One region of the Paraburkholderia sp. Clong3 genome, then DNA from elsewhere that is predicted to be linked to it. Evidence: riboswitches for the same ligand, from Rfam matches in the RefSeq annotation. Region 1 holds a riboswitch; the other holds the start of a gene.
The links. Region 1 has a riboswitch for cobalamin ahead of cobA (uroporphyrinogen-III C-methyltransferase). Riboswitches for the same ligand answer to the same signal wherever they lie in the genome.
Positions count from the first base shown of each region.

Region 2: another riboswitch for cobalamin. It lies ahead of OKW30_RS14525 (TonB-dependent receptor domain-containing protein); the one in region 1 lies ahead of cobA (uroporphyrinogen-III C-methyltransferase).

Region 1 is NZ_JBNDMH010000003.1:1,698,978-1,714,619, reverse strand. Features, by position in the region: gene cobW (cobalamin biosynthesis protein CobW) at 1-982, opposite strand, end outside; cobalamin riboswitch at 1,185-1,462, opposite strand; cobalamin riboswitch at 1,543-1,802, shown strand; gene cobA (uroporphyrinogen-III C-methyltransferase) at 1,998-3,248, shown strand; gene cobO (cob(I)yrinic acid a,c-diamide adenosyltransferase) at 3,245-3,847, shown strand; gene OKW30_RS31260 (cobyrinate a,c-diamide synthase) at 3,851-5,230, shown strand; gene bluB (5,6-dimethylbenzimidazole synthase) at 5,214-5,873, shown strand; gene OKW30_RS31250 (DUF4136 domain-containing protein) at 5,910-6,524, opposite strand; gene OKW30_RS31245 (CHASE2 domain-containing protein) at 6,567-9,053, opposite strand; gene OKW30_RS31240 (FecR domain-containing protein) at 9,120-10,571, opposite strand; gene OKW30_RS31235 (response regulator transcription factor) at 10,568-11,308, opposite strand; gene OKW30_RS31230 (SNF2-related protein) at 12,297-15,642, opposite strand, start outside.
Region 2 is NZ_JBNDMH010000002.1:2,241,671-2,257,312, forward strand. Features, by position in the region: gene cobT (nicotinate-nucleotide--dimethylbenzimidazole phosphoribosyltransferase) at 1-480, opposite strand, end outside; gene OKW30_RS14515 (ABC transporter ATP-binding protein) at 514-1,356, opposite strand; gene OKW30_RS14520 (FecCD family ABC transporter permease) at 1,353-2,417, opposite strand; gene OKW30_RS14525 (TonB-dependent receptor domain-containing protein) at 2,456-4,387, opposite strand; cobalamin riboswitch at 4,479-4,743, opposite strand; gene OKW30_RS14530 (ATPase) at 4,963-5,322, shown strand; gene OKW30_RS14535 (cell division protein ZapA) at 5,319-5,633, shown strand; RNA gene ssrS (6S RNA) at 5,700-5,881, shown strand; gene OKW30_RS14545 (EVE domain-containing protein) at 6,023-6,481, shown strand; gene OKW30_RS14550 (SIMPL domain-containing protein) at 6,726-7,451, shown strand; gene lgt (prolipoprotein diacylglyceryl transferase) at 7,546-8,451, opposite strand; gene OKW30_RS14560 (LysR family transcriptional regulator) at 8,512-9,498, opposite strand; gene ilvD (dihydroxy-acid dehydratase) at 9,657-11,330, shown strand; gene OKW30_RS14570 (c-type cytochrome) at 11,478-11,816, shown strand; gene OKW30_RS14575 (DUF2486 family protein) at 11,841-12,650, opposite strand; gene OKW30_RS14580 (DNA polymerase III subunit chi) at 12,735-13,151, opposite strand; gene OKW30_RS14585 (leucyl aminopeptidase) at 13,204-14,715, opposite strand; gene lptF (LPS export ABC transporter permease LptF) at 14,855-15,642, shown strand, end outside.

The DNA.
Region 1 (15,642 bases):
CATTTTCACCCGCTTGCCAGCGCCGGTCGAAGTAGCTGTCGAAGCGCCGGCCCACGCCCTGGATCACGAGACGCATCGCCGCGCCCTGCAGTGCCGCGAAGCCTTTGACACGGTAAATCGTGTGGGTTTCGACGAGCGTCTGCAAGGCGGCGAGCGCCGCGTCGCGCGACGGTACCGATGCCTGCACGACGACCGAATCGAATTCATCGTGGTGATGATCGGGGTCGTCGGCGGAACCGTGGTGGTCATGACGCAGGTGGATCGTCTCTTCCGACGCCGCTTCGAGGCCCAGCAGCGTATGCAGGTCGAGCCGCCCCTGCTGCGCGCGCACGATCTTCACCTGCGGCGGAATCTCCGCGCGGATCGCGGCTTCGACCTCGTGCTGCCGCGCGTCGTCGATCAGATCGGTCTTGTTCAGAATCACCAGATCGGCCGCCGACAACTGGTCTTCGAACAGCTCGTGCAGCGGCGACTCGTGATCGAGATTCGGATCGGCCTTGCGCTGTGCATCGACGGCGAGCGGGTTATCGGCGAACTGGCCGCTCGCGGCGGCCGGGCCGTCCACCACCGTCAGCACCGCGTCGACCGTGAAGCCATTGCGGATCTGCGGCCAGTTGAACGCCTGCACGAGCGGCTTCGGCAACGCCAGGCCCGACGTTTCGATCAGCACGTGATCGAGTTCATCGCGGCGCTCCGCGAGCTTTTCCATCACCGGGAAAAATTCTTCCTGCACGGTGCAGCACAAACAACCGTTCGCGAGTTCATACAATTGCCCTTCGGTCTCGACGCCGTTTTCATCGCAACCGATGCCGCAGCCCTTGAGGATTTCGCCGTCGATGCCGAGCTCGCCGAACTCGTTGACGATCACCGCGATGCGCTTGCCGCCCGCATGCTGAAGAATGTGCCGCAGCAGCGTGGTTTTGCCGCTGCCGAGAAAGCCCGTGACGATCGTGACGGGGATCTTGCGCAATTGAGTTTGCATCGTGAGGTCCATCCCTTGGCGTTGATCGGTATGCCGGAAAGTCCGCGCGTGGGTCCGCGTCGGCTGGCGAATGGAGCGAATGAAGCACGCGCAGCAGTACCAGCGATCACCAGACACGGGGACGAACGACGGCATGGCCGCGACAACGGAAATACAGAAAGCGGAACTGAGGTCATGAACGCGCCGCCGCATCCCCGCGGCGGTCGTTCTGCTTCTTTGGGCCGGTATCCGGGCTGGCGAAAGCGCCGCTTCCCCTTCCCGGCCGAGTGGTTTCTCGTCCAGTGGTGAAATGTCCACGCGACCTTGCGCGAGGACATCGAAGCCGGCACTGCGGTGCCCGGCTATCAAGCCGGAACCGCTTTTCGCTTACCGTTGCGGGGACAGCACAGGTTAGCCGCTCCAGAGCAGGTGGCTCCCTGTTTCCCGTTTAACTGCATGCGCACGAGCGCGCACGCGAGCACCCAAAGTGCGTGCGAGTGTAGGCCCGGGGACTTGCGCAGTCAAGCAACGCACCGACCCGGAAAGCGCCGCCGAGGCTTATCCGGCAAGGCGCCATGTGCTATCGTATGCGCGCGTTTGGTGCCCGCACATGCGCTCGCGTGTGCAGTTAAACGGGAAACAGGCAGCGCCTCGCGCGTTCAACCTGTGCTGTCCCCGCAACGGTAAACGACCTGCGGCGCGCGATTCGATTCGCCTTCGATTCCGACGTGCCGCGCATGCGTTTTTTGATGCCACTGTCCCGCGAATCCACAAACCGGGACGGGAAGGCGAAGCGCATGAGGCCGCCAGCCCGGATACCGGCCAGACGCGGAGGCGGTGCCGCATTGCATCCGTGCATCACGTGGCGCCGCCGGCCGCCGGAATCCGCGGGGAACGGATGTGAAGGCGTAGCAGCGCGGCATCGCGCGTGCCCGGATTCGCAGTTGCGCATGACCTCTATATTCACCGCCGCGCGCGCTGTCGCACGCCGCTTCTCTTCTTCCATCACCGCATGGCGCGCGCCATGCACGCCGCGATGACGCGCGCCTGGCTGATCGGCGCCGGTCCCGGCGACGTCGAACTGATCACGCTGAAGGCCACCCGCGCGCTCGCGCAGGCCGATGTCGTGCTCGTCGACGATCTGGTGAATCCCGACGTGCTGCAGTTCGCGCGCACCGACGCGCAAGTCGTGTACGTCGGCAAACGCGGCGGCCATCCGTCGACGCCGCAAGCCGACATCGTCGCGCAAATGCTCGGGCATCTGCGCGCGGGGCGCAGCGTCGCGCGGCTCAAGGGCGGCGATCCGTTCGTGTTCGGCCGCGGCGGCGAAGAGTTGCAGGCACTACAGGCCGCGGGTAGCGAAGTCGACGTGATCAACGGCATCACGGCCGGCATCGCGGCGCCCGCGGCGCTCGGTATCGCAGTCACGCATCGTGATCACGCGCAGGGCGTCGTGTTCGTCACCGGCCACGGCGCCGGCGGCAGTGGTGAACCGGACTGGGCCGCGCTCGCCGCGACGCGCATGACGCTGGTGATCTATATGGGCATGCGCCGGCTCGGCGAGATCGCCCGCGAATTGCTCGCGGCCGGCATGTCCGCCGACACGCCGTGCGCGGCGATCGAGTCAGCGACGCGGCCTGAGCAGCGTCATGTGCTCGCGCCGCTTCGCGAGTTCGCCGAGGCGGTGGCGCGCGCGGGGCTCGGCTCGCCGGCGATCGTCGTGATCGGCGGTGTGGCGTCGCTCGCACTGGCGCGTCATGCGGCCAAACGCGAGGCCGGCGTTGCTCACGAACTGGCAGCGAGCGCGACAAGACACGGACTCGGACGCGCGATCAAAACGCTGAGCGTCGGCATCGGTTGCCGCTTGCACAGCGAAGCCGCTGAGATCGAAGCCGCCGTCCGCGCAGCGCTCGGATCGAATGCCTTCGAGCAGATCCGCGCGATCGCGACGATCGACACCAAAGCCAACGAAGCCGGTCTGCTCGAATTCTGCTCACGTCATCAGCTGCCGCTGCAACTGTTCAGCCGCGAGCAGATCGCCGCGGTACCGGTCGCGTCGCCGTCGGCGGCGGCACACGCGCATCTCGGCGTCGATGGTGTGTGCGAGCCGTGCGCGCTGCTGGCGGCAACGGCGCCGGACTCCACCACAACCGCGCAAAACGCGCGTCTGATCGTACGCAAGACCGCGCACGCCGGCATCACGGTGGCGATCGCAGCGGCGAACAACGCTGCCCTTAGCGACGCGACCCCATCCCATCCCGCCTCTCAAAACCAGGACCCCCGATGAAAACCGATCCGGAATCACATCAACGCATGACCGAACGCCGCCGCGAAGGCCACGAAAAGAAGCAGGCCAGCGCGACCGTCGAAAAAGGCCTGCTGATCGTCAACACCGGCACCGGCAAGGGCAAGAGCACGGCCGCGTTCGGCATGGCCGTGCGGGTGCTCGGCCACGGCATGCGGCTCGGCGTCGTGCAGTTCATCAAGGGCGCGCTGCATACGTCGGAGCGCGATTTCCTCGGCGCGATCGCGCAATGCGATTTCGTCACGATGGGCGACGGCTACACGTGGAACACGCAGAACCGCGAGGCCGACATGGCGACCGCGCGCAAAGGCTGGAACGAAGCGCGGCGGATGATCGAAAGCGGCGACTACCAGATGGTGATCCTCGACGAGCTGAACACCGTGCTGAAGTACGAATACCTGCCGCTCGACGAAGTGCTCGCGGTGATCAACGCGCGTGCGCCGATGTTGCACGTCGTCGTGACCGGACGCCATGCGCCGGACGCGCTGATCGAAGCCGCCGACCTCGTCACCGAAATGCGCGCGATCAAGCATCCGTATCGCGAGCAAGGTGTGAAGGCGCAGCGCGGCGTGGAGTTCTGAGCGATGTCGGCGTCCCCCAACGGGGCTTGGTCCGGGGCGCCCCCCAAGGGGAGTTGCTCCGCGGCGTGCCCCCAGGGGACTTGCTCCGCGGCGTGCCCCGCGCTGTTCATCAGCGCGCCCGCGTCGGGACAAGGCAAAACCACGATCACCGCCGGTCTCGCGCGCTATCACCGGCGGCTCGGACGTCGCGTGCGCGTGTTCAAGACCGGACCGGATTTTCTCGATCCGATGATCCTCGCGCGCGCGAGCGGCGCGCCGGTGCTGTCGCTCGATCTGTGGATGGTCGGCGAGAGCGCATGCCGCAACCTGCTCGCGCGGGCGGCGCAAGAAGCCGATCTGATCCTGATCGAAGGCGTGATGGGCCTGTTCGACGGCACGCCGAGCAGCGCCGATCTGGCGACCACGTTCGGCGTGCCGGTGCTCGCGGTGATTTCCGCGCAGGCGATGGCGCAGACCTTCGGCGCGCTCGCATTCGGCCTTGCGCGCTTCAGGCCGCAACTGCCGTTCCACGGCGTGCTCGCGAATCGCGTCGGCTCCGCCCGGCACGCGCAGATGCTGCAGGAAGCGCTGCCGCCCGGGTTGCGCTGGTGCGGCCACCTCGCCGCGAGCGACGAGATCACACTGCCCGACCGCCACCTCGGCCTGCACCAGGCCGATGAAATCGACGATCTCGAAGCGCGCCTCGAACGCGCGGCGGATACGCTCGCGTCGACCGCGCTCGCCGAACTGCCGCCGCCGGTCGATTTCGGCGTGCCCTCGCCCGAAGTGCTGCCGCGTCTGCTCGAAGGCAAGCACATCGCGATCGCGCGCGACGCCGCGTTCTCGTTCATCTATCCGGCCAACGTCGCGCTGCTCGAAGCGCTCGGCGCGCGGCTCAGCTATTTCTCGCCGCTTGCCGACGAAGCGTTGCCCGCCGGCACGCACGCGCTCTATCTGCCGGGCGGCTACCCCGAGCTGCATCTGGCGACGCTCGCGGGCAACTCGACCAGCGCAGCATCGATCCGAGCGCACGTCGAGGCGGACAAACCGCTGGTCGCCGAGTGCGGCGGCATGCTCTATCTGCTCGACACGCTGACCGACGCGCAAGGCACTAGCACGCCGATGCTGGGCCTGCTGCCCGGTCACGCGACGATGCAAACGCGCTTCACGTCGCTCGGCATGCAGCAGATCGATGGCGTCCACGGCACGCTGACCGGCCACACGTTCCACTACTCGAAGCTCGCGACGCCGCTAGCGCCGCAGCGCTTCGCCACGCGCGCGCACAGCGACGCGCGCGGCGAAGCGGTGTTCCGCGTGGGCCCGATTGTGGCAACCTATATGCACGCTTACTGGCCCTCCAACCCGGCTTTCACGGCCGCCCTCTTTCATGGCGAAACCTTTTGACGACTCCGAGCGCGATGCGGTCTATCGCGCGATTTACGAACGCCGCGACATGCGCCACTTCGTGCCCGATCCGGTCGATCCGGCGGTGCTGCGGCGTCTGCTCGACGCGGCGCATCACGCGCCGAGCGTCGGCTACATGCAGCCGTGGCGGATCGTGCGCATCACCGACGCGGCGCTGCGCACGGGCTTGCGCGACATCGTCGAGCGCGAACGGCTCGCCACCGCCGACGCGCTCGGCAAGCGCCGCGACGAGTTCATGAAGCTGAAGGTGGAAGGCATGCGCGAATGCGCGGAGCTGCTGGTGATCGCGTTGATGGACGGGCGCGAGCGACACGTCTTCGGCCGTCGCACGCTGCCGGAGATGGATCTCGCGTCGGTCGCGTGCGCGATCCAGAACATGTGGCTCGCCGCGCGCGCGGAAGGACTCGGGCTTGGTTGGGTGTCGCTATTCGATGTCGACGCGGTGCACGAGCTACTGGAGATGCCGGAAGGCGCGCGGCCGGTCGCGATTCTGTGCCTCGGCCACGTCGCTGCCTTCTATAGCGAGCCGATGCTCGAAACGGAGCGCTGGGCGAGCCGTCTGCCGCTCGCCGATTGCGTGTTCGAAAACCGCTGGCCGCGAGACGAGCCGGCGCAGGAATAACTGATACTCGCGGCCCCGGCGATCCGAGGCTGTGTTTTAACGCTGCAGCGGCTCCATCGAGTCGACGTTCGGCACACCGCTCGTCTTGTCGATGCTGAGCTTCACACGCCAGTCGGCCGGCGCATCGAACGGCAGCTTCGCGAGCGCGGTTTTCACGAGCAACGGCAGTGCATGCAGCGGGTCCGCATCGCGATCCATGAACACCGCGCCGACCTTGTAGCGCTCGGCGCCGCTCGCGTAGTCGAAAAAGCGCAGCGTCAGCGCGTGCTGATACTTGTGCCCAAACAGCAGCGCGCCTGGACCGTCGCTGCCCGCGCCGCAATCGGCGGGCGCGCAATCCTCACCGCCGATGCCGATCGACGCCGGCCGCGTGCTGTACGCGATCGACAGCAGATAATGCGCGGGCTTTCCCGCCGTATCGACGAACCCGTGTTTCGCCAACTCGTCGCGCAACAGCTTTTCGACTTGAGGATGGTCGACGCTGTCGTCCTGCGGCTGCGTGCGCGCGAGCGAATAGGTCTGCTCGCCTTGCAGCGCAACGGCGCGGTCGGCGCCGTTAGCGGAGACGGTGTGCACGTCGGCGCTCAGGCCCGCGCAAGCGGCGAGGCTCGCCGCGGCCAGCGCGGCACAGAGGTGAGCGATCTTTGCCATTTTTTGTTTTCTCTCTAGTACATCGAATACATCAAACGCGCATCAGACGCGCGGTGCGATCGATTCGTCGAGGGGCGCGTCGTCGAGCGCGGGCAGCCAGATCGTGAAGGCCGTCCCCTCGCCGGGCGCGCTGACGACTTCGACGCTGCCACCATGGCGCGTGACGACGGTTTTGACGAACGCCATGCCGAGTCCCGCCCCACCCACTTCCGGCCGCTCCGCCTCGTGAAAACGGCGAAAGCGCTCGAACAATCCCGCTTGCTGCTCCTCAGGAATGCCATAGCCCTGGTCGCGGATCGTGCACGACACGCGCGGCGCCTCGCTGCCCGCGCGCTTTGCCGCTGGCTGGCCAGTGAAGCTGCACACGATGCGCGTGTCGGGCGGACTGTACTTGACCGCGTTGTTCAGGATATTGACGAGCGCGCGTGTCATCAGCGAGCGGTCGGCACAGATCCAGGGATCGTCGTCGGCGTCGTCGCCGGATTCCGTATGCAGCGCGATGCGCTTCGCATGCGCCTGCGGCCAGACCTCGTCGCTCGCATCGATGACGAGTTCGGTCAGACTCAGCGGCTCGAGCACATAGGCCTGCGATTCGGCGCGGGCCAGTTGGACGAAGTCGTCGGCAAGCGTGAGCGCGCGTTGCGCGTAGCGTTCGATGCGCTCCAGCACGCTGCGCGCGAGCGCAGGCTCGGTCCGCGCGCGCTCGATCTCGACCAGCGCAATGATCGACGCCTGCGGCGAGCGCATGTCGTGCGACAGCAGCCGCAGCGCGTCTTCGCGCTGACGCTCGGCCGCATGGAGCGCCGACACGTCGACGAGACCGGCGATCCAGCCGGTCGTCTCGCCCTGCGCGTTGGTGCAGGTCGCATAGCGCAGCAGATGGTCGCGCTCGTTCGCGTCGCGCACCTCGACGCCCTGCGCCATCAGCGCCGCGAACTCGCCGCGCGTCGGATCGAGCAGCGCCGGCCAGTGCGCGTGCGCGGACAGATTGCGCTCGTGGTCCGTGGCCGCACCGGTGTCGATCGTCTTCACGAGCGTGAGGCCGCCGAGCACGCTCTGCATCGGCTGGCCTTCGGGCATCGGCGCGCCTAGCCGAGCGAAATGCGCTTTCGCCGCGTGATTCGCGATCAGCACGACGCCGGCCACGTCGCTGACGAGAATCGGCTCCGGCACGCTATCGAGGCTGTCCCACACGAAGCGCTTCATGTCCTGCACCCGTTGCGCGGCCTGCGCCATCAGCGCCATGTGCTGCGCGAGCACGTCGCCGCCGAATTCGCGGCGGCGCTTCGGCGTCTCGGGCAGCAGATGCGGCTCGTCGGCGAGACGTTGCAGTTCGCCGCGCAGATACGCCATCGTCATTTCGAGGCGTCGCCAGTTCCAGATCGGATAGACGATCACGACGCCGAGGATCGCCGGCACCGGCGAGATCCACAGCCTGCCGCCGTACAGCAGCAGCGCGCTGCCGGTCGCGGCGAGCAGCACCAGCGCGCCGGTCAGCAACAACGAGCGGCGCGGCGACAGCACGAGGAAGCCGGCGAGCAGCGCGGCGAGCGGCCCGAGCGCCGCCGCGAACACGATCCACAGCGCGACCGGCTGGATCTCGCGGCCGCTCAGCAGCGTGTCGAGCACGTTCGCGTGGATGTAGACGCCGGGCAGCGGACCGAGCTCGCCCGATACCGGTGTCGCGAAGCGGTCGTACAGACCCGACGCCGTCACGCCGATCACGACGATGCGCCCGCGCAACTGATCGGCCGGCACCTTGCCGGCGAGCACGTCGGCGAAACTGAGCTTTCGGTAGTTCGCGGCGTTCGGGCCGAACGGAATCAGGAAGCGCTCTTCGCCGCCGTCGTCGCTGCCGCGTGCGGGCTCGTTCGAGGGGCGCGGCGGCCTGCCGCCGCGCAGATGCAGCTTGCCGTGTTCGACCGCGTCGGCGACGAGCACCGTCAGTTGCGGCCAGCGCGAGCGCTCGTCGCCCTGGAAGCGCGCGACGCTGCGCACGATGCCGTCGCTGTCCACTTCGAAATTGATATGACCGAGCCCGGCAGCAGCCTGCGCGAGCGGCGCGACGGGTTCATCGACGGTGCGCTTGCCGCTCGCATCGGGCGGCGTCAGCAGCACGGGCAGATAGGTCGGGCTCAGCGCAATTGCGTGGGCGAGCTGGACGTCGTCGACATTGGGCTCGGTGAACAGTACGTCGTAGATCACCGCGGCGGGTTTGGCCGCGGCGATCTGCTCGAGCAGCCGGGCGTGCACGCTGCGCGGCCATGGCCAGCGGCCGAGTGCGTCGATGCTCGCGTTGTCGATCTCGACGACGACGATGTCGGACAGCCGCGGCTGCTCGCGCAGCTTCAGAAACTGGTCGTACACCAGCAGATCGATGCCGGCGCCGACGCGCCCGAACGACGTCAGCAGGATCACCACGAGACCGAGACAGCCAACGCTGACCCACTCGATCAGAAAGCGCCGGCCCGCCCGCCGTCCGAGACGGGCGCGCGGATCGAGGCTCATTCGCGTAGAAGTGGCGGGCACGGGACGATGTAGTCGGGAACGGGAGGACGGACCGGCCAGCAGGCCGGCCCCGAGAATCTACCAGCGTCAGCGCGCAAGCGTAAAGGACCGGACCGGACTGCTCTTTTCGTAGAAGCGGCCGTTGTCGAACTGCTCGGCGACGATCGTCCAGTAGTAGACGCCCGGGGGCAGATCGCTGATCACGAGTTCGCCGCCCGGCAGATCGGGGCGATCGATTACCGGATGGCTCAGTTCGGCCGTGTTCGCGAGCAGGAAGCGGAAACGGGTCGGCACGTTGCTGCGGCTGACGAACCAGCGGAACTCGTAGTCGCGGCTACCCGCGCGCTGCGCGGCCGAAGCGTCCAGCCCCAACTGGCGGCGCTCGAACGCATACACGTTCGGCAGGCCGTCGAGACCGTTGCTATCGGTCGACGCGACGCGCACGAAGTACGTGCCGTCGGGCAGATCGCCGAAGTCGGCATGCGGCGCGCTCACGCGCAGGTCTCGCACCAGGTCCAGTTGATCGGCGTCGTGCGAAATCTGCAGCCGATAGCCGACCGCGTGCTCGGCCGGGTTGACGTCGAACGCGACGCTCTTGCCGTCCTGCACGCTCGCCGGCCGCGCGAGCGCGGGTGCGGGCAACAGCTGGACCGGACTGCCGACCGCGCCGCCCGAGTGCGTGACGTTGCCGAAGCTTGCCTCGACCAGCTGCTCGGACGCCTGCAACGGCCTGCCTGGCGCCGGCGCGGCGCTCTGGCCATGCTGCGCGGCCGGATCGACGCCGACCGCGCCGTCGAGCACCGCCACCGCGGTGGTTTGCGTGTCGCCGTCGTAATCGACGCGGAAACGCGTGCCGCGCACCCCGGCGACCACCGAAGGCGAACGGATCTGGAAGCGATCATCGCGTCGCTTCGCATGCGTGACCTGGCTCTCGACCTCGCCGGCGCGCAGTTCAAAGACGCGATCGGCGACGCCGGTCAGCGTGACGTGCCGCAGTCTCTCGATATTGAGTTCGCCGTTCTGCGCGACCGTCACGTATGAGCCGCCCGGCAGTTCGAGCGTCGCGAACCCGTTCGCGCCGGTGCGCAAGCGATCGCCTTCGGCCAGCGTTTCACCGGTTTTCAGCGGCAGATAGGGGCTCGAGTCGAACGCGTGCTCGACCGGACCGCTGGTCGCGACCACGCGAGCCGTGTCCCGATCCTGGCGCAGCCTTCGGGACGGCAAACGCAGCACGATGCCGGCCGCCATGCGGCGCGGCGCGGGCACGTGATTGAGGCTGCTCAACAGCGCCCAGTCGGTCGGATCGGCCATGTAGCGGGCGGCGATGTCATACAGCGTGTCGCCCTCGTGCGTCGTGTACGAAGCGTAGACCGGCGACGCCTTCGCTCCGGTCTTGCCGCGCGCGGGCTGCGCGTGCGCGAGCGCGCTCCAGCCGGTCGCGCCCGTTGCAATCAGACAGGCCGCGGCAAGCCACGCGGCGGCGCGGCGGCCGGGCATGGCGGCGCTGCCCGATGCCGCCCCATCCACGCAGACCGTCACGCTTCCCCCGCGTCTTCAGTGGGTTCGTCGTCGGCGGCCGGTGGGGTGTCGGCTTCGATCCGCTCGAGGCGGTAGCCATAGCCGTAGATCGGCGTGAGCCGATAACCGTGCTCGGGGCGCAGACCGAGCTTGCTGCGCAACATCGACACATGAGTGTCCATCGTGCGCGACGGGATGTCCGTGGCCTGCTTCCAGATCACGTCGAGAATGTGTGCGCGCGACAACGGCCGGCTCATATGCTGGAACAGCAGCAGCGCGAGTTCGAACTCTTTCTGCGTGACGGAGACCGGGGTGCCGCGGACCACGACGTGCTTGACGCTCAGGTCGAACTCGAAGTCGCCGAATACTTCCCTCGTTGCCGGCGGCTTCAGGTAATACGCGCGCCGCAGCAGCGAACCAACCCGCGCGAGCAGCACGGCGCCCGACACGGGCTTGACGAGATAGTCGTCGGCACCGGTATTCAGAATCGAAGTGATGTCGGTTTCGCGGCCGCGGCTCGTCATGAACAGCACCGGCAGGCGCTCGGACAGGCTTTCGCGCACCCAGCGAAGCACTTCTTCGCCGGACATGTCGGGAACATTCCAGTCGAGCACGAGCAGATCGAACGTCTGACGACGCAACTGGCGCACGAGTTCGCGCCCTGCGCCATACGCGTGACAGACGTGTCCAGCGGCGGACAGCGTTTGACACACAAGGTCGGCCTGAGCCGAATCATCATCGAGGACTGCAATTCTCATAACACCCCACAACGCAACAGCGCCTTCATGGCTGATGGCCGATATACCGGCTGACGACCGGGATGACGGCGCAGCACCGCCGATCCGGCTTCCCAAAAAATTCCGGCTGTTACTTTCTGATTAATGGTCCCTCGCCGTACCCCGCCATGACGCTGCTTTCATGAAACAGAAATCAGCGCATAAATGTAATTTCCATAGCGATTATGCAGGGCAGATCATGATAATCGAAAACCTTCTTTCTTCCCGTTTGCCGTGTACCGGCAATCCGTCGCGAAAACCCTAATCAGAAACGGCTGACGCGCTTTTCAGGTTTTTCTGGTCTGCCAACACTAGCCGGCGCCGGAAGGAAGTGACACTGCGGACGGAAGATCCTTGCTGGAGCGGCTTTTTGACCACGCTCGCTTATCGGTTTTAAGATTCCTTTCAGGTACTCTTATTTAACAATTGCGTGTTCAGTATAAGAATAATCTCAAAATAAATCGTTTAAACATTGTTAGATTTTGTCCCGGTCGAGTTGTCATTCGAGGCAGTCGGCTTGACTGCTTCACATTGTTGGCCGAGCGATGACGCGCTGCGAGACGGACCGTCAGCGGGTGATGCGCAGCGTTAGGGCCGCGGCAAAAAAAATGCGGCGCTGCCCCTGTCGAAGCAACGCCGCCCATAAACACTACACACGCTCGCCGGGGTCTAACCGCACGAGTAACGTCACGTTAGCCCGCGGAAAAGCCGTGCTCAAGATGAAAGAACTTCCTTTGTAACCGTTGGCGAAGTAGTTATTACGCGCCGCACCAGCGCGCGCGACGCGCAAGTCCTACACAGCGCGACTTCGAAATTGGTATGAGTTGAAGGCTCCGTCGACGGTAATTTACATACACAGACGCTTTGTTACAGTGTGGCCCCCATTGGCGTTGCTGCGGCGCGTCAGATTTCCCCTTGCGTGTCTGCGTGGCCCGTCTGCGTTGCCTCGTTCGGTCGCTTGCTCGCGCGTTCAACGCGCGCCTTCGATGTCCGGCATCGGCGCGAACAGCGCGTCGAGATCGTCGTCCGAGAACTTTGCGGCGCCGGCCGCATCTTCCGCGAGAATGCTGTCGGCGAGCCCGGCCTTGTGCTCCTGCAACGCGACGATCTTTTCCTCGATGCTGCCGGCCGCGATCAACTTGTACACGAATACCGGCTTGTCCTGTCCCAGCCGATGCGCGCGGTCGGTCGCCTGGTTCTCGGCGGCCGGGTTCCACCACGGGTCGTAGTGGATCACCGTGTCGGCGGCGGTCAGGTTCAGCCCCACGCCGCCGGCCTTCAGGCTGATCAGGAACAGCGGCACCTCGCCCTGCTGGAACCGCTCGACCGGGCTCACGCGATCGGCCGTGTCGCCCGTCAGCATGACGTACGGGATCGCGGCTTCGTCGAGCGCCTCGGCGATCAACGCGAGCATGCCGGTGAACTGCGAGAACAGCAGCACGCGGCGTCCCTCCTCGATCAGCTCGGGCAGCATCGACAGCAGCAGATCGAGCTTGGCCGAGCGCATCGCGCGCTCGCCGCCGCCCGTGGCAGCGCCGTCCGCGATACCGCTGGCGGTGCGCACGAGCCGTGGATCGCAGCACACCTGGCGCAGCTTCAGCAACGCATCGAGCACGATGATGTGGCTGCGCGCGAGCCCCTGCGCGCTGACCGCCGCGCGCACCTTCTGCTGCATCGCGGTGCGCACGGTTTCGTACAGGTCGCGCTGCGCGCCTTCGAGATCGACCGGACACACGATCGTCGTCTTCGGCGGCAGCTCCTTCGCGACCTCGTCCTTGCGACGGCGCAGCATGAACGGCCGGATGCGGCGCGCGAGCAACGCGCGGCGCACGTCGTCGCCGTTCTTTTCGATCGGATTGCGCCAGCGTCGCGTGAAGTCCTTCTGGCTGCCGAGAAAGCCCGGCAGCAAAAAATCGAATTGCGACCACAGCTCGCCGAGATGATTCTCGAGCGGCGTGCCCGTCAGGCCCAGCCGATGCCGCGCCCGCAAGCCGCGAATCGCCTGGGCGGCTTTGGTGGTCGCGTTCTTCACGTACTGCGCCTCATCGAGAATCAGCAGATGATAGTCGTGCTCGGCGAGCACCTTCTGATCGCGCCACAACAGCGCATAAGTGGTCAGGATCAGCTCGGCTTCGCCGATCTGCTGGAAACGCTCCTTTCTGTGCGGCCCGTTCAGCACCAGCACTTTCAGCTCCGGCGCAAAGCGGCGCGCTTCCTCGCGCCAGTTGTGCACGAGCGTGGTCGGCACGACGATCAGCGCGGGATGCGTGAGCCGCCCCGCTTCCTTCTCGGCGAGAACGTGCGCGAGCGTCTGCACGGTTTTGCCGAGGCCCATGTCGTCGGCGAGCACGCCGGCCAGATCCTGCTCGCGCAGGAACTGCATCCAGTTCAGGCCCTGGTGCTGGTACCCGCGCAGCTCGGCCTTCAGCCCGCGCGGCACCGGCACTTCGCGCAGGCCCGGACCGGCTTGCAGACGGCGTGCGAGCTCGCGGATCGAATCGTCGCCGCTGAACTGCCAGCGGCCGGTGTCGTGCAGCGCATCGAGGCGACCCGCATCGACCGCGGGCACGCGCAGAGGCGCGCCTTCGGCAAGCGCGCCGCCGAGCGAATCGAACAGATCGACCAGCACGCGCACCACCGGCTTCAGACGATCGGCGCGCAACCGCAGGCGCTTGTTCTCCTCGGTCTTCAGCTCGATCGGCTCGTCGTCTCGAATACGCTCCAGCGCGCCAGAGAGCCAGCGCCGGTCGCGCCGGAACAGATCGGCCAGCAGCGGTTCGAGCCGCACGTTGCGCTCGCCGACGCGAATGCCCATCTCCAGATCGAACCAGCCGTCGCCGGCCTGCTGCGCGGTGCCGTCGATCGCGTCGATCTCGATCACGTTGTAGCGGAACTCGGGCGCCATCGTCACGCGCCAGCCCTTCGCGACCAGATCCGGCACCGCGTCGTTGACGAACCCGGACCACGCGTCGGTGTCGGGCAGACCGAGCATCGTGTCGGGCAACAGACGCGACGCATGCAGGTTGCGCGTCGGCACCTTTTGCAGACCGGTCTTGCGCAATTCCAGCAGACGCTTTTTCTCGGCGTCGTAGCGCCGGCGGATGTGAATCACGTCGCCGCCCGGCAGCGGCACCAGCGTCACGCTGCTGTCGGCGTTGATGCTGACACCGTCGTAGTCGAAGCTCGCGGCCGCCAGTTCTACCGCGGCGGACTTGCGCTCCGCGGCCTTCGCGGTTTTCGCCGTTTTGATGCCCTTCCCCGCGCCGGGCAGCGCATGGCTGTTCAGCGTCAGCACCGGCACCGGTTCGACGTCGATCACCCGAATCGCGGGCGCGTCGTGGGTCGGCGGCAGCGGCAACTCGGGCGCGATCTCACGCAGCACCGACGCGACGAGCGGCGCCTCGGCGAGCGAGATCGGCGGCATCGCGAGGTAGTCGGGCAGTTGCTGGAACGGCAGCGACAGTGGCACGACGCCCGCCTCGTTGGCGACGCCGTCCACGTACCAGACCGGCTCGGTCGGCAGCACCATGCTCGCGCGCGGTTCGGTGCGCAGTACCGGGCGCAGGCGCTCGTCGGCGAGCGGCTCCCATTCGATGCGCCCGAGGCGGTCGGCGGCGCGCGCGAGCGGCGTCGGTCCGGCCTGGCCCGGCGCGATCCCGAAGTCGAAGAACAGGCGCCCGGTCGCGATCAGCTTCTGCAGCGTTTCCGCGCCACTCGTGCCACGCAGCACGAACTGGCCCAGGTCCTCGCGCGAGCGACCGAGCCATAGGCCGCGGAGGATCGACAGGTCTTCGTCGGACACGAAGCGCGGCTGCCTGAGCAGCGCGCCTTCGACGTCGCCCCAGCTGTCGCCGACTTCGACGATCACGCCGTCCGCGTCGCAACGCGCGCGATGCAGCACGACTTCGTGGCGCATATGAAAACGCGACCAGTTGAGCCGATAGGCGAGCGTTTCCTTGCGCGTGGCGTCGAGCTTCCGGGCGGCGTCTTTTTCGGCGGCGTCGGCCGCGCGGGCGCGCGCGCGAAAACGCTCGAGCCAGCTGACCAGTTCGGGTCGCACACCTTGAGATGAAGAGGGAGACGGTGATGGCGCCGGCGGCGCGCCCGGCGCCGCAATCCGTCGCGCGATGAACACCTCCGACGTCGCCGGGTCACTGTCGTCCTCGACCTGCGTGATGTGATCCATCTCGTCGTGGTAGTCGAGTTCCGCGAGCAGCAGCGCCGCGACGTGCTTGCAATTGCGGCCGACCGGGCACGTGCATTTGCCTTCGGCCCACGGCGACCCGCCATCGGTACGAAAGCGAACCCGTGTCAGG
Region 2 (15,642 bases), on a different contig from region 1:
CGCGGCGCCCGCCTGCATCGCGGCGAGCACTTCGGCGTGCGTCATCGCGGCTTCGTGTGCGAAGTTGCGCGTGCCGGGCCCGACCGGAATGTCGACGAGTCGGTCCGTGGACGGCAGCGGCGTCGCGATGCCCGCGTTGACCACTTCGAGTTCGAGACCCGCGACGCGACTGAGCGCGTTGATCGCCGCGCCGCCCGCGATGAAGTTCGCGACCATCTGCGCGGTCACCGCTTGCGGATAGGGGCTCACGCCTTCGGCGGCGATGCCGTGGTCGCCCGCGAAAACGATCATCGCGGGACGCTGCACGGTGGGACGCGTACTACGCTGGATCAGGCCCATCTGGCGCGCGAGGGTTTCGAGCCGGCCGAGGCTGCCGGGCGGTTTGGTGCGCGTATCGATGATCCGCTGCAGCTCGGCGCGCAGCGTCTGATCGAGCGGCGCGACTTCGGGCAAACCGGCTGGGTGTGGGATGCGAGTCATAGGTGTGATCGAAACAAGGGATAGGAACGAATATCAGCCTGACTGTGCGTCATGGCCGGCAGGCGATTCGTGACGCGCGCGCGGCGCGGGTATCAGCGCCTCGTGCTCGCCGTCGCGAATCAGAATCAGCGGATAGCCGAACGCGCGGCTCGTCAACGCGGGCGTCAGCACATCGCGCGCTGGGCCCGCATACGCGCCGCCCGCGCCGTCGAGCAGCAACGCGTGCGTCGCGAAGCGGCGCGCGAGGTTCAGGTCGTGGCACGAGAACAGCACACTACGGCGCGGTTCGCGCGTCCATGCGACGAGCGCTTCGAGACAGTCGACCTGATGATGCAGGTCGAGATGCGACAACGGTTCGTCGAGCAGCAACAGCGGCGCGTCCTGGCACAGCACCGCCGCGAGGGCAACGCGCTGACGCTCGCCGCCCGATAGCGACAGCACGTCGCGCGCCGCAAAGTCCGCAAGGCCGAGCCGTTCGAGCGCCGCCCGCGCGGCCGCGCGATCCTCGTCGCGCTCCCAGCCCCAGCCGCCCAGATGCGGGAAGCGGTTCAGCAGCACGATGTCGAGCACGCTTGCGTTGAACGCATCGGCCGCGCTTTGCGGCATCAGCGCGCGGCGCCGTGCGAGCGGCAGCGGCTGCCAGCCGGCCACGCGCACGCCATCGAGTTCGACATGGCCCGCCGCCGGATGCAACAGCCCCGCCAGCGTCGATAGCAAGGTGGTCTTGCCCGCGCCGTTCGGCCCGGCGATGCACCAGATTTCGCCCGCATGGAACGTGTGCGTGAACGCGTCGAGCAAGGTGCGCGCACCGGCGCGCAACGTCAGGCGCTGCGTGCTCAGCATCGAACAGGTGGGGCTGGGTTTGGCTCGTATCATCGGCGGCGTTTGAGCAGCATCCACAGGAACACCGGTACGCCGACCAGCGACGTGACCACGCCGACCGGCAATTGCGCGGGCGCGATCACGGTCCGCGCGATCAGATCCGCGCCCATCACCGCGACACCGCCGCCAAGCGCGGCCGCCGGCAGCAGCATGCGCTGATCGTTGCCGAACGCGAGCCGCAACATGTGCGGCACGACGAGACCGACGAAGCCGATCGTGCCCGCGGTCGTCACCGCCGCGGCCGCCGCCAGCGACGCGACCAGGTACACACGCAAACGCAGCGGCATCACGGCGACGCCCAACGCCTGCGCGGCCGCGTCGCCGCGCAGCAACACGTTCAGACGCGGCGCGGCCGGCACGATCGCAAGCAGCACGAGCGCGAGCGCCATCAGCGCGGTCCACGGCAGTGCGCCGCCGTTGAGGTCGCCGGTGAGCCAGAACAGCATGCCGCGCAGACGGCTGTCGGGCGCGAGATTGAGCAGCAGCGTGATCAGCGCGCCCCACCCGGCCGCGATCACCGCGCCGGTCAATAGCAAACGGGGCGACGTGTCCTGCGGCTCGCCGCGCCATAGCTCGCGACGCGCGAGGCCGAGCACCAGCAGGATCGACACGAACGCACCCGCGAACGCGCTCGCATCGACGAGCCACCATGCGCCGCCCGCGATCATCGCAACGAGCGCGAACGTCGCCGCGCCGCCCGACACGCCGAGCACGTATGGCTCGGCCAGCGGATTGCGCAGCAGCACCTGCAGCAGCGCGCCGGCGAGCGCGAGCAACGCGCCGCACGCGAAGCCCGCGAGCGCGCGCGGCAAACGCAACGTACGCACGATTTCGCCGGCGAGATCGTCGCTGCCCGTGCCGCCGAACGTGTGCGTCGGCACGAGTGCCGCAAGCACGCGCGACGGCGCGAGCGGCACGCTGCCGAGCACCAGCGACGCGCCGAGCACCGCGACGGCGGCGAGCGCGAGCCCGAGCCAGATCGCGGCCGCGCGTTTCGCGTTCATCGGGCGCGGCGTCGCCATCGCGGCGCGCAGCGAAGCGGACGCGCGACTCATCCGCATGCGCTCACGCATGCGGCAACCCGGCGCGCGCGTCACTGCTGCTGCCAGCCGAGCGTGAGATACGCACCGCGTCGCGGCGAGTTATACGAGTAGGCCGTTTCATAATCCTTGTTGAACAGATTGTCGATTTGCGCACTGACGTACCACGCTTTGGTGACGTTGTAGCGCGCCGACAGATTCACGATGCCATAACCGCCGAGGTTGCCGGTGCTATCGGTGCGCGGACCGCTGACGATCCACTCGCCGCCCACCCGCCATCCACCGATGCTGCGGTTCACCGCGAACGCCCCGAACCGACGCGCGCGCCGCACGAGGTCGGTACCGTTGTCGAGATCGACCGGGTTCTGCAGCGTCACCGTTGCGCGCACGTCGGTCTTGCCGACATGACCGCTCCACGATCCCTCGAGTCCCTGCACCTTCGCATGGCCGACGTTCTCCGCGAGGTAGATGCCGGGGATCGTCTGCACGTAGTCGATCAGATTCGTATAGCGCGTCTGGAATGCGTTCAGACGCATCACGCCGAGCGCATCGGTCGCGTACTGCAAACCGGCTTCGACCGAATGACTGCGCTCGGGCTGGATCGACGGGTTGCCGCTGATCGGATAGTACAGATCGTCGAAGCTCGGCGCGCGGAACGCATCCGAATAGCTTGCGGTTACCTTCCAGCGCGACGTGATGTCGAATCCGTAGCCGAGATAGTAACTGTTCGCTCCACCGAAATCGGAGTACTGGTCGCGTCGCACGTTGGCCTGAATCTGGTTGCGGCCGAAGCGCGCGCTGTAGCCCGCGAAGACCGAATCGACGTGACGGTCGGGCGCGGCGAACGTGTCGGAGTCGAGCGTCTGGTCGAGATGCTCGTAGCCGAGTTGCAGCTTCTGGTTCGCGGCGAGCGCGAAATCGTTCTGCCACGTGTACTGGCGATTGTCGGTATCGAAGCGGCCGTTGTAGATGCCATTGGTGGTCGACACGCTGCGGTCGTCGCCCTCGGCGAGCGTGACGTGGGTGGTCCACCAGTCGGTCAGCTTGCCGTTCGCGAATACCGACACCTGACGCACCTTGCTATAGAGATTGTTCAGATCGGTGGGCTCGCCGTACGCATTGTCGTAGCTGTTGTCGTTGTTCGACTGGAAGTAGCTGACGCCCGCGTCCCACCTGTCGGTGAACTTGTGACGCAGCGACGCGCTGATGCTCTCGTTCAGATTGCCGTTTGCGTTCGGATTCGCGTTCGGCGCCTCGAGCGGATTGAGCGACGAAAAGCCGTCGTCCTTCGTGCGCGCGAGCGAGATGTTGAAGGTCGTGCGCCCGTCCTGATCGAGCGCGCCGTTCACGCCGGCCGTTTGCGTCTGCGTGCGATAGCTGCCGTAGCCGAGCGAAAAATTGAAACGCGGCGGATGATCGCCGCCGTCTTTCGTGAACACCTGCACGACGCCGCCGATCGCGCCCGAGCCATACAACGCCGACACGTTGCCGTTCACCACTTCGACGTGATCGACCTGATCGAGCGGAATCTGTGCGAGTTGAGCTGAGCCGAGACTCACCGAATCGACGCGCACGCCGTCGATCAGCAGCAGCGATTGCGTCGACGATGCGCCGCGCAGAAAGAGGCTCGTGGTCGAACCGGGGCCACCCGTGCGCGAGATTTGCGCGCCTGGCGCGAGTTGCAGCAGGCCGGGCAGATCGGTCGCGGTCGTGTCGGCGATGTCCTGCTGATCGAACCGCGTGGTCTGCGGGATCGCATCGCGCAACGCTTGCGGTCCGCGTTGCGCGGTCACGACGATCGGCGACAGCAGGTTGCCCGGCGCATCGGTGGAAGTGAGATTGGCCGCGTCGGCAACGTTTGCGGCGCTCGCAGCGGTTGCATCCGTCGCGGACGATGAAGACGCCGGCTCGGCGCTTTGCGCATGCACGACGAGCGGCAGGCTCGCGAACGCGAGCAGCGTTGCGCGGGCGATGGGGGACAGCATGGGATGACATTCCTGTGGATAGCGTGCGCGGCCTGCTTCCCCGCAGGCCGACGCGTCACGAGGCGCCCCCTTGTTTAGCGTTTTCGCGGGGGGACGTCCCTCTTTTCTGGCCGGTATCCGGGCTACGACACATCGATCCCGCCTTCCCACGCGTGACGCGCAGTGGCACACTCGCACGTTGAACTTCCAACCTTGCGACCAGGACCGACCTGCATGAGCACATCACATGCGGTCGCTTACCGTTGCGGGGGCAGCGCAGGTTCGCGCATCCGGTTTTGGCACCGCGCGCGCCCTGCTTCCCGTTTAACTGCGCGCGCCGAAAAGCGCGCGCGGGCACCAGAGTGCGGGAAGTTTAGGAGCGGCGTCGCGGGGCGTCAAGAAAGGTCGACCGGAGCGCAATCGGTTCTGTTGAATGCAGGTTATTGTCGGATGGATTGCCGGTTTTTATCTTATGGTCGACGACGCGACACCCAACGAACGTGCACGAAGCGATGCTGTTACGTCTCGAAACGAGACAATTGTCGGAACCTGTAATATTCCGCGCTAAAATGCGATGTCTTTAGAGGACGCAGCACATGCTCACCGAACTCGAATCACTCTCCCAGAACATCGGCAAGCTGATTGCGATCAGCCAGCGCCACAACGAAGCGCGGCTCGCGCTCGAAGAGCAACTCGCGCAAACGCGTGCCGAAGTGCAAGCCACGCATGCGGAACTCGCGCAATTGCGCGAAGAGCGCGACGCACTGCAGGCGGAACGCGACGCGCTGTCCGCCAAGATCGACGACGCTCAGGTGCGCCTGAATGCGATTCTCGAAAAATTGCCGCGCGCACGCGCGAGCAGCGAACCGGATAACCAGCTCGATCTGCTCGAGTCCGCCCGGCCCGAACACGAGGAAGCGGAAAGCGACGTGAGCCGACACGGAGAAAGCGCATGACCACCAAGCAGATCGAAGTATCGATTCTCGAAGTACCCTATCGTCTCGCCTGCTCGCCGGAAACGGAAGGCGCGCTGCTCGAGGCGGTCGCACGCGTCGACGCCGAGATGCAGAAAATCCGCAGCGGCAGCAGCGTGCGCGGCACCGATCGCATCGCGGTGATGGCTGCGCTGTCGCTGGCATCGGAACTGCTTAAGCTGCAAAGCAGCGTGCGACACGGAGAAGCATTTCCCGCTGAAGAAATCCGGCGTACAATGCAGCAAATGAACGAACAGCTAGGTACTGTGATCGAGCAGTACAGCTTGCAGTAAGCAGTAGTGGGCCGGTTTCGAACCGGTCACGTGTTGAACGGTTTGGGTTGTAGCTTCATCGGTTTAGCTTCCCTGCCTGGTTCGCCAAGGTCATACATTCCTTGAACCAATGCCATGTGCACGGTTGCGGAAATTTGTAGCACGGGTGTGCGCGTCACTCAGTCTGATGTACCCGAAGTGTTGCTAACTGCGACCAATTCTGAACCCTCGGTTCAGGATGCCGGCCTAGCGGCTAAGGCGGGGATCTTATCTGGAACGGCATCGGACTTCGGTTCGATGCCGTTTTTCTTTGGTCGTCGTTTTTTCGTTTGAGCGCCTTTTTCAGGGGCTTTTCCGTACGCGCCTGCTGTTGGAGCGCTTCGTTCAATCTCACACGCTCACTCCGATTCATGCGCTACTGGCTGATGAAGTCCGAACCGGACGAAGCAAGCATCGACGACCTCGCCAACGCACCTCATCGCACCTTGCCGTGGACCGGCGTACGCAACTATCAGGCGCGCAACTTCATGCGCGACGTGATGCAGGTCGGCGACGGCGTGCTCTTCTATCATTCGAGCTGTCCGGAGCCCGGCATCGCGGGCATCGCGGAGGTCTCGTCGACCGCGTATCCGGACCCTACGCAGTTCGATAAAAAGAGTCCGTACTACGACGCGAAATCGTCGCCGGAAACGCCGCGCTGGATGCTCGTCGAGGTCGTGTTCAAGAAGAAAATAGCGCTGATTCCGCTTGCCGCGCTGCGCGAGCATGCCGAATTGCAGGACATGCGCGTGCTCGCCAAAGGCAACCGCCTGTCGATCACGCCGGTGACCGAAGCCGAATGGCGCTTCATCACTAAACAGCTGGTTTAAGGGCGAACGCGCGACGCGGCACCTGTCGTGATCGCATCCAGGTCATCGTTTCCGATGCGGCGGCGAAGCACTAATTGGGGAACCAAGCGTCGGTAAAACGCGCCTAATCGGTCGACGAAAGCGTGAGCTCGAACCGGCCGCTCGACGGCAAGCCGATGCATTCGCCAGCGCATCCGTCAAACCGCGCGCCACACCCGGCGCTCGCGTCGAACGTGCACAACCTGTTCAAACAAGGATTCCAGTCATGACGACAAAAACCGCACGGTCCCTCGCACTTGCGCTCGCCTTGGGCGCGCCTGTGGCACTCGCACTGAACCCTGCGCCCGCTCGAGCGCAGACCATGATGCCGCAGCCTTCGGGCGTGCTGTCGCTGAATGCGCAGGCGAGCGCGGAAGTCCCGCAGGACGAAGTCGAAATCACGCTGTTTTACGAGCAGGAAGCGAGCGAGCCGTCGTCGCTGACGTCGACGCTGAACGAACGCGCCGACGCGGCATTGCAGAAAGCGCGCGGCGTCAGCGGCGTGACCGCGCGCTCGGGCGCTTTCTCGATCTTCCCGTCGACGGACCGCGACGGACGCATCTCGACGTGGCGCGGCCGCACGGAAGTCGTGCTCGAATCACGCGACTTCGCCGCGGCATCGAAGCTCGCCGGACAGATGGCATCGATCATGCAGGTTGGCAACGTGCGTTTCTCGCTGTCGCCGCAAGCGCAGCGCGCGGCCGAACAGCGGCTCAGCGGCGAGGCGATCAAATCGTTTCGCGAGCAGGCCGCGGCGTCCTCGCAGGCGTTCGGCTTTAGCGGCTATTCGATCCGCGAGGTCAACGTCAATCACAGCGGCGTGATGCCGCGTCCGATGATGATGATGAGCGCACGCGCGATGGGCGCCGACGCGAAGAGCGCGCCGCTGTCGCTCGAAGGCGGCACGTCGACGGTGACGGTCAATGTGTCGGGGTCGGTGCAGATGAAGTGACGCGCAAGCGCAAGCCCAAACAGAAAACGCCACGGCATCCATCGATGCCGTGGCGTTTTTTCATGCAACACTCGCTACGCTAGCCGAGCGCCGCTCAGTTCGCGCCAACCGCCTGCGCCTGCTCGCGACGCCCACGGCGATACGCCCACACCATCAAGCCGATGCCTGCGAGAATCATGGGCAGCGACAGCCATTGACCCATCGACAGCCCCATCGCGAGCAGGCCGAGGAAATCGTCCGGCTCGCGCGCGAATTCGACCGTGAAGCGCGCCAGGCCGTAGCCGATCAGGAACATCGCGGAAATCGCGCCGAGCGGCTTCGGTTTGCGCGAGAAAAAGATCAGCACGAAGAACAGCGCCACGCCTTCGAGCGCGATCTCGTACAGCTCCGACGGATGTCGCGGCAGCATGTGATATTGCGCGAACACTTCGTTCAGATGCCATTGCGCGGCCAGTTGCGGATGCGCGGCGAGCCATGTGGCGTCGTCAGGCGCGGCGCCGGGAAACAGCATCGCCCACGGCGCGGACGGATCGGTCACGCGGCCCCACAGCTCGCCGTTGATGAAGTTGCCGAGGCGCCCCGCCGCGAGGCCCGTGGGCACCATCGGCGCGACGAAGTCGGTGACTTGCAGCCACGAGCGCTTGCGCTGATAAGCGAACAGCATCATCGCGATCGTCACGCCGAGAAAGCCGCCGTGAAACGACATGCCGCCTTCCCAGACCTTGAAGATGTCGAGCGGATGCGCGAAATAAAAGCTCGCCTTGTAGAACAGCACATAGCCGAGCCGGCCGCCGAGGATCGTACCTAGCACGCCGTAGAACAGCATGTCGTCGATATCCTTCGCGGTCCAGCCTTGCGCGGCGACGTACGGCAGCCGCAGCCGCAGCCGGGCGACGACGATCGCCGCGACGAACGCGACGAGGTACATCAAGCCATACCAGCGCACGGCGAGCGGCCCCAGATGGATGGCGACAGGGTCGAAATTGGGGTGAATGAGCATCGTGTAGTTATGGGCAGTTCAGGTTCGAAAGCAGTTTTTACAGGGAATCAGAAGCGGGATCTAGACACGCGACGCGACGCTCGCCACATGCGCGCGCACGATGTCGATGAAGCCCGCCAGCACCGGGCTGACCTCGTCGCTGCGCCAGACGAGGCCCGTCTCGATCGCGGGCACCGACTCGGACAGCGGCCGGTACACGACGCCCGTGCGCCGCAGGTTACGCAACGATTGCGGCACCAGCGCGACGCCCATGCCGGCCGACACGAGACTCACGATGGTCTGCATCTGGATCGCCTCCTGGCCGATCCGTGGCGCGAGGCCCGCAACGCCGTAGCAATCCATAATGATGTCATAAAAGCCTGGCGCGAGACGCCTTGGGAAGATCACGAGCGGCGCGTCGGCGACATCGCGCAGGCTGACGGGCATGTCGAGCCATTCGGCGGCGGGGTCTTCGGCGGCGCTGCCCTTGCCGTTTGCGTTCACGCTGCCCCGCAAGCCTTGCGCCATCTCCGTCGACATCGCGATCACGAGCGGCTCGCGCGCGATCGGCAGCCACGACAGCTGCGCCGCATGCCGCGACGGCAGCGGCGCGATCACCAGACCCGCGTCGATACGCCCGGCCACCAGTTCCTCGACCTGCACGTCGCTAGTCGCCTCGGTCAGTTCGAGCCGCACGCGCGGATGCCGCGCGCCGAAATCGCGCAGCAGCAGCGGCAGCAGGCCGTAATCCGCAGTCGACACGAACGCGAGCGACAGCACGCCCGCCTCGCCGCGCGCGAGGCTCTGCGCGAGCGGCCTGAGCCCTTCCGCGGCCGCGAGCAGCCGCTGCACCTCCGGCAACAGATCGGCGCCGACCGCCGTCAACTCGACCGAGCGCTTGGTGCGCGCGAACAGCTCGACGCCGAGCGTCTCCTCGAGCGCGCGGATCGCCTGCGACAGCGGCGGCTGCGTCATCGACAGACGCGCGGCCGCGCGCCCGAAGTGCTTTTCCTCGGCGACGGTGACGAAATAGCGCAACTGACGCAGGTCGGGGATCGTCGGCAGCATGATTAATATATTTTACGACCTGAACAACCGCGAATAATACACACGACGCGTGTCACGCAAAACCGCCGGTTTGCACGGTCTGGCGGAACTACACTGAACGGATGCGCGCGCGGACGCCGCCGCGCGCTTTCATCAGAACAGCCAGACTGGAGCTCCCCATGGCCTACAACCGTCGTTCGAAGAACATCACGCAAGGCATCGCGCGTTCACCGAATCGCTCGATGTACTACGCGCTCGGCTACCAGAAGGAGGATTTCGACAAGCCGATGATCGGCGTCGCCAACGGCCACTCGACGATTACGCCGTGCAACGCCGGCCTGCAGCGTCTCGCCGACGCGGCCGTCACCGCGATCAGGCGCGCCGACGCGAACCCGCAGACCTTCGGCACGCCGACGATCTCGGACGGCATGTCGATGGGCACCGAGGGCATGAAGTACTCGCTCGTGTCGCGCGAGGTGATCGCCGATTGCATCGAGACCTGCGTGCAAGGGCAATGGATGGACGGCGTGGTCGTGATCGGCGGCTGCGACAAGAACATGCCGGGCGGCATGATCGGCCTCGCGCGCATGAACGTGCCGGGCATCTACGTGTACGGCGGCACGATCCGGCCGGGCAACTGGAAAGGCACCGATCTGACGATCGTGTCGTCGTTCGAGGCGGTCGGCGAATTCACGGCGGGCCGCATGTCGCAGGAGGATTTCGAGGGCATCGAGAAAAATGCGTGCCCGTCGACCGGTTCGTGCGGCGGCATGTACACGGCCAATACGATGAGCTCGTCGTTCGAGGCGCTCGGCATGTCGCTCATGTATTCGTCGACGATGGCGAATCCCGACCAGGAGAAGGTCGACTCGGCCGCCGAATCGGCGCGTGTGCTCGTCGAAGCCGTCAAGAAGGATCTGAAGCCGCGCGACATCATCACGAAGCAGTCGATCGAAAACGCGGTTGCTTTGATCATGGCGACCGGCGGCTCGACCAACGCGGTGCTGCACTACCTGGCGATCGCGCACGCGGCCGAGATCGAATGGACGATCGAGGACTTCGAGCGCATGCGCAAAAAAGTGCCGGTGATCTGCAACCTGAAGCCGTCCGGCCAGTACGTCGCCACCGATCTGCACAAGGCGGGCGGCATTCCGCAGGTGCTGAAGATCCTGCTCGACGCCGGGCTTCTGCACGGCGATTGCATGACGATCACCGGCAAAACGATCGCCGAGGAGTTGAAGGACGTACCAGCCAAGCCGCGCAGCGATCAGCAGGTGATCTTCCCGATCGACAAGGCGCTCTACGCCGAAGGCCATCTCGCGATCCTGAAGGGCAATCTGGCCGAAGACGGCGCGGTCGCCAAGATCACCGGGCTCAAGAACCCGGTCATCACGGGCCCGGCGCGCGTATTCGACGACGAGCAGAGCGCGCTCGAGGCGATCCTCGCCGACAAGATCGTCGCCGGCGACGTCGTCGTGCTGCGCTATCTTGGCCCGAAGGGCGGCCCCGGCATGCCGGAAATGCTCGCGCCGACCTCGGCGATCATCGGCAAGGGGCTCGGCGAATCGGTCGGGCTCATCACCGACGGCCGCTTCTCGGGCGGCACCTGGGGCATGGTGGTTGGGCACGTCGCACCGGAGGCGTTCGTCGGCGGCACGATCGCGCTCGTGCAGGAAGGCGATTCGATCACGATCGACGCGCACCGGCTGCTGCTGCAACTGAACATCGACGATGCCGAGCTGCAGCGCCGCCGCGCCGCATGGCAGGCGCCGAAACCGCGCTACACACGCGGCGTGATGGCCAAGTATTTCGCGCTCGCGCAGCCGGCGAATCGAGGGGCGGTGACGGGGTAATGACCGCGGCCGGCGTGGCCCGCCCCGACAGGGATAACCCGCCGCCACGTTACGCGAAAACGCAAGGGGCGCACGAAAATCCGTGCGCCCCATTGCTCTTATAATGCGTGCACCACGAGCCGGGCATCTGCACTGGCGGAGACCATAATGAAATCGATGTCGTACGCAGCCGTGGCAGCCACTGTTGCGCTCGCCGCCGCATTGAGCGCCGCCAGTCCCGCAGCCCGAGCCGAAACAGCCGGGCTCGCGCTCGCCCAGCAGAAGAACTGCATGAGCTGCCACTCGGTCACTCGCCCGTTCATGGGGCCGGCGCTGCACGACGTTGCAGCCCGCTATGCGGGACGCAACGACGCCGCCTCCTATCTGAAGCGCAAGATCCTCGATGGCGGCACCGGCGTATGGGGAACCGTGCCGATGCCCGCGAACACGCAACTGACGCCCGATCAGGCGGCCACGCTGGCGGCTTGGGTGCTGACGCTCAAATAACGGCGCTCTCAGGTCACCGCGGCGTCAACGCGAGCGCCGCGCGATTTCTTCTTCCACCGCTTCACGTACCCAGTCGGTCATCTCGGCTTCGAGCGTCTGCGCGACCTCGCGCGTGATCTGGCTCACGAGCAGACTGGTGTGCTGCTGCACTGCATCACGGCAGCGCGCCTCGATGATGCCGCGCCCCTCGCCCGTCAGAAAACGCTGGAAGCGTCCGTGCAAACGTGCGGCGAGCGCGTCGGCATCGAGTGTGGGCTGAGCGGGAGCGGCTTCGTGCGCGCCTTCATGGTCGATATCCGGCGGCACGGTCGCGCCGGCTTCGAGCGGTATGAAGGGCTCGGTACGATCGAACACGCCGGGCGACACCTCCACGTCCTCATGCAAGTCGTCATGCCCATGTCGCACATGAATGCCGTGATGCGGCCGTGCGTGTTTTCTCGGGTGCGTGTGATCAGCCACGTGTGGCTGATGAAGCTCGGTCTGCGCGAGGGGCTCATGCTCCGCCGCATGCGGGGCCTCTCGCGTCGGCATCGGCTCCGGCACGAGCACGGGCTCCGGCGAACTCAGTTGCTCGGGCGTGGGCACCGGTTGGGGCGCGAGTACCGGCTCGGGCGCCAGCGTCGGGTCGGCTCGATGCGCGGGCGGTGGCACGAACGCGGGCTCCGTGCGGGAAGCGGGCTCGGGCACCGCCGCCGGTTGCGCGACGGCTGGGCTTGCGGGCTCGGCACCCGGCTGGGATGCAGGCGCGGCGGCATCGGTCGACGCCTCGCGCGCGCGGCCCGGCACGAGGACCTCGTTCAGGACCGGAATCGAATTGTCGTGGGGATCGGACACGTGCGCTCTCCGTGTTTGAGTCGAAGCCAGGGCAGGCGGTCCGCATGCCGCGTTCCTCGCGGCCATGACGCGCAGCGCAACGAACTAGCCGCCCTGCTTGTAGTTGTTCAAAGCATAGCCGCGATCGCGATAGAAGCGATAGCGCTCGCGGCCCGCAGCGAGTTCCTCGTGTGCGTTACCGACCACTTCGAGCAATCTTTCGAAGCGCGCGAACTGCGCCGGCACCGTTGCGCCCAGATTGAGCAGCACCTGATGATGCGGCACGTCGTCGAGATTCGTGGCCAGCACGACGGGCGTGTCGGTGGCAAGCGGCGCGCCCGCCATGCAGTGCGGCACGAAGTCGAGCGGCGAGAAGGTCCACAGCATTTCGTCGAAGGCGCGCAGGCGCGCGGGCTCGGCCAGCACGACGAGCGGCTGGCCCGCCAGATACGCCTTGCGCACGAGGCGGCACGCGTACAGCAGCGAATCGCCGACGTTCGAGTGAAAGTCGATTCTCGTCATCGGCCGCTCCGCGCCGCTTGCCGCGCGCCGTGCGCGCGCTTACCGCACTGCGTCATTGGCCGGCGCGGTCGATCAGGAACTGCGCGAGCAGCGGTACCGGACGGCCCGTCGCGCCCTTCGCAGTGCCGCTCTTCCACGCGGTGCCGGCGATGTCGAGATGCGCCCACGGGTACGAATCCGTGAAACGCGACAGAAAGCACGCGGCCGTCACGCTGCCCGCCGGACGCCCGCCGATATTCGCGACGTCTGCGAAGTTCGACTTCAGCTGGTCCTGGTACTCGTCGTCGAGCGGCAGGCGCCATGCCGGGTCGGCCGCTTCGCGCGACGCGTCGAGCAGTTCTCCGGCGAGCGCGTCGTCCTTCGAGAACAGGCCGCTGTTGTGATGGCCGAGCGCGATGATGCAGGCGCCCGTCAGCGTCGCGATGTCGATGACCGCGGCCGGCTTGAAGCGCTCCGCGTAGGTGAGCGCGTCGCACAGAATCAGGCGGCCCTCGGCGTCGGTGTTCAGCACCTCGATCGTGAGGCCCTTCATGCTGGTGACGATGTCGCCCGGCTTGGTGGCCGTGCCCGACGGCATGTTCTCGACGGCCGGAATGATGCCGACCACGTTGATCTTCAGGCCCATCTCGGCGACCGCGCGCAGCGTGCCGAGCACCGAGCCCGCGCCGCACATGTCGTATTTCATCTCGTCCATGCCCTCGCCCGGCTTCAGCGAGATGCCGCCCGTGTCGAACGTGACGCCCTTGCCGACCAGCACGACCGGCGCGGCCTTCGCGGCGGCGCCCTGGTACTGCAGCACGATGAACTGCGCCGGCTCGACCGCGCCCGCGGTGACCGACAGGAACGAGCCCATCTTCAGCGCTTCACACTGTTTCTCGCCGAGCACCTCGACCTTCAGCTTCCAGTCTTTCGCGAGCTTCTTCGCGGTGTTCGCCAGATAGGTCGGCGTGCAGACGTTGCTCGGCAGATTGCCGAGCTCGCGCGTCAGGTCCATGCCGTTGGCGAGCGCGCCGCCCTGCCTGGCGGCGAGCTTGGCGGCCTTCTCGTCACCGGTGTTGACGCTGAACACGATGCGCTTCAACGCGCGCGGCGTGTTGTCCGGCTTGCTCTTCAGTTGCGTGAAGCGGTAGGTCAACTCGCGCAGCGCGAGGATCGCGGCGCGCACACACCAGTCGGCCGTGCGTTCGAGCACCGGCAGTTGCGCGAGCGTGAACGTGACCTGCACGATCTTCGTGCCGAGCAGCGCGCGCCATGCGGCGCGGACCGCCTCGCCGTAGGCTTTCTGACTGAAAGCGTCCTGTTTGCCGAGGCCGACGAGCAGCACGCGCGACGCGCCGATGCCCGACACCTCGTGCAGGAACAGCGTCGTACCCGCCTTGCCGTCCATGTCGCCCGCTTTGATGACGCGCGTGAGCAGGCCCTTGGTGGCCGCGTCGATCTCCAGCGCGGCGCCCGACAGCGTTTGCGACTCGAACACGCCGATCACGATGCAATCGGATTTCCCGGTCAGGAAACCGTTCGTCGAGCCTTTGGTCCAATCACAGGCTTTTATGCTAAAGTCCATCGCGCTTGTCCTCGGATAAAATCTGGGCTTAAGATGAAAGCCGCAATTATCCGCTATTTTTCCCGCGGCGGCTGCACCGGAGGCGTGACGGGAACGAACACCCCCGCGTCGCCGTGAGCGCCCCCTCTCGTCATCAACAATGATCTTTGAACGCTCCCTCCAGCGCGAGCTCGCGTACACGGCTGGCGCCGTGTTCATGGTTCTCCTCACGCTCGTGCTGACGACGATGATGATCCGCATCGTCGGCTTCGCGGCCTCGGGCGAGGTCGACCCGCGCGACGTGCTGGTCCTGATCGGCCTCACCGTAATCGGCTATCTGGCCATCATGCTCGTCGCGACGCTGTTCGTGTCGATCCTGTTCGTGCTCACGCGCTGGTACCAGGACTCCGAGATGGTCGTGTGGCTGTCCTCGGGCGTCAGTCTCACGCAATTCATCAAGCCGATCGGCATTTTCGCCACGCCGATCATCATCCTGATCATGTTCTTCGTGTTCGTCGGCTGGCCGTGGTCGAACCAGCAGAGCAAGCTGATCCGCGCGCGCTTCCAGCAGCGCGACGAAGTCTCGCTGCTCGCGCCGGGGCAGTTCCGCGAATCGCCGACCACGCATCGCGTGTTCTTCATCGAGAAGATGTCGCCCGACCAGGGACATGTGGAAAACGTGTTCGTGACGAGCACCGAGGGCGGCAAGATCAACGTCGTGGTGTCGAAGAACGGCCACATCGAGACGCACAAGAACGGCGACCGCTTCGTCGTGCTGGAAAACGGCCGCCGCTACGACGGCGAACCGGGCCACCCCGATTTCCGCATCATGGAGTTCGAGCGCTACGGCGTGAAGATCCAGAGCCAGCCGGTCGTCAATACGCCGACCACCACCGGCTTGCCGACGCTCACGCTGCTGCGCAATCCCACTAAAGAGAACCTCGCCGA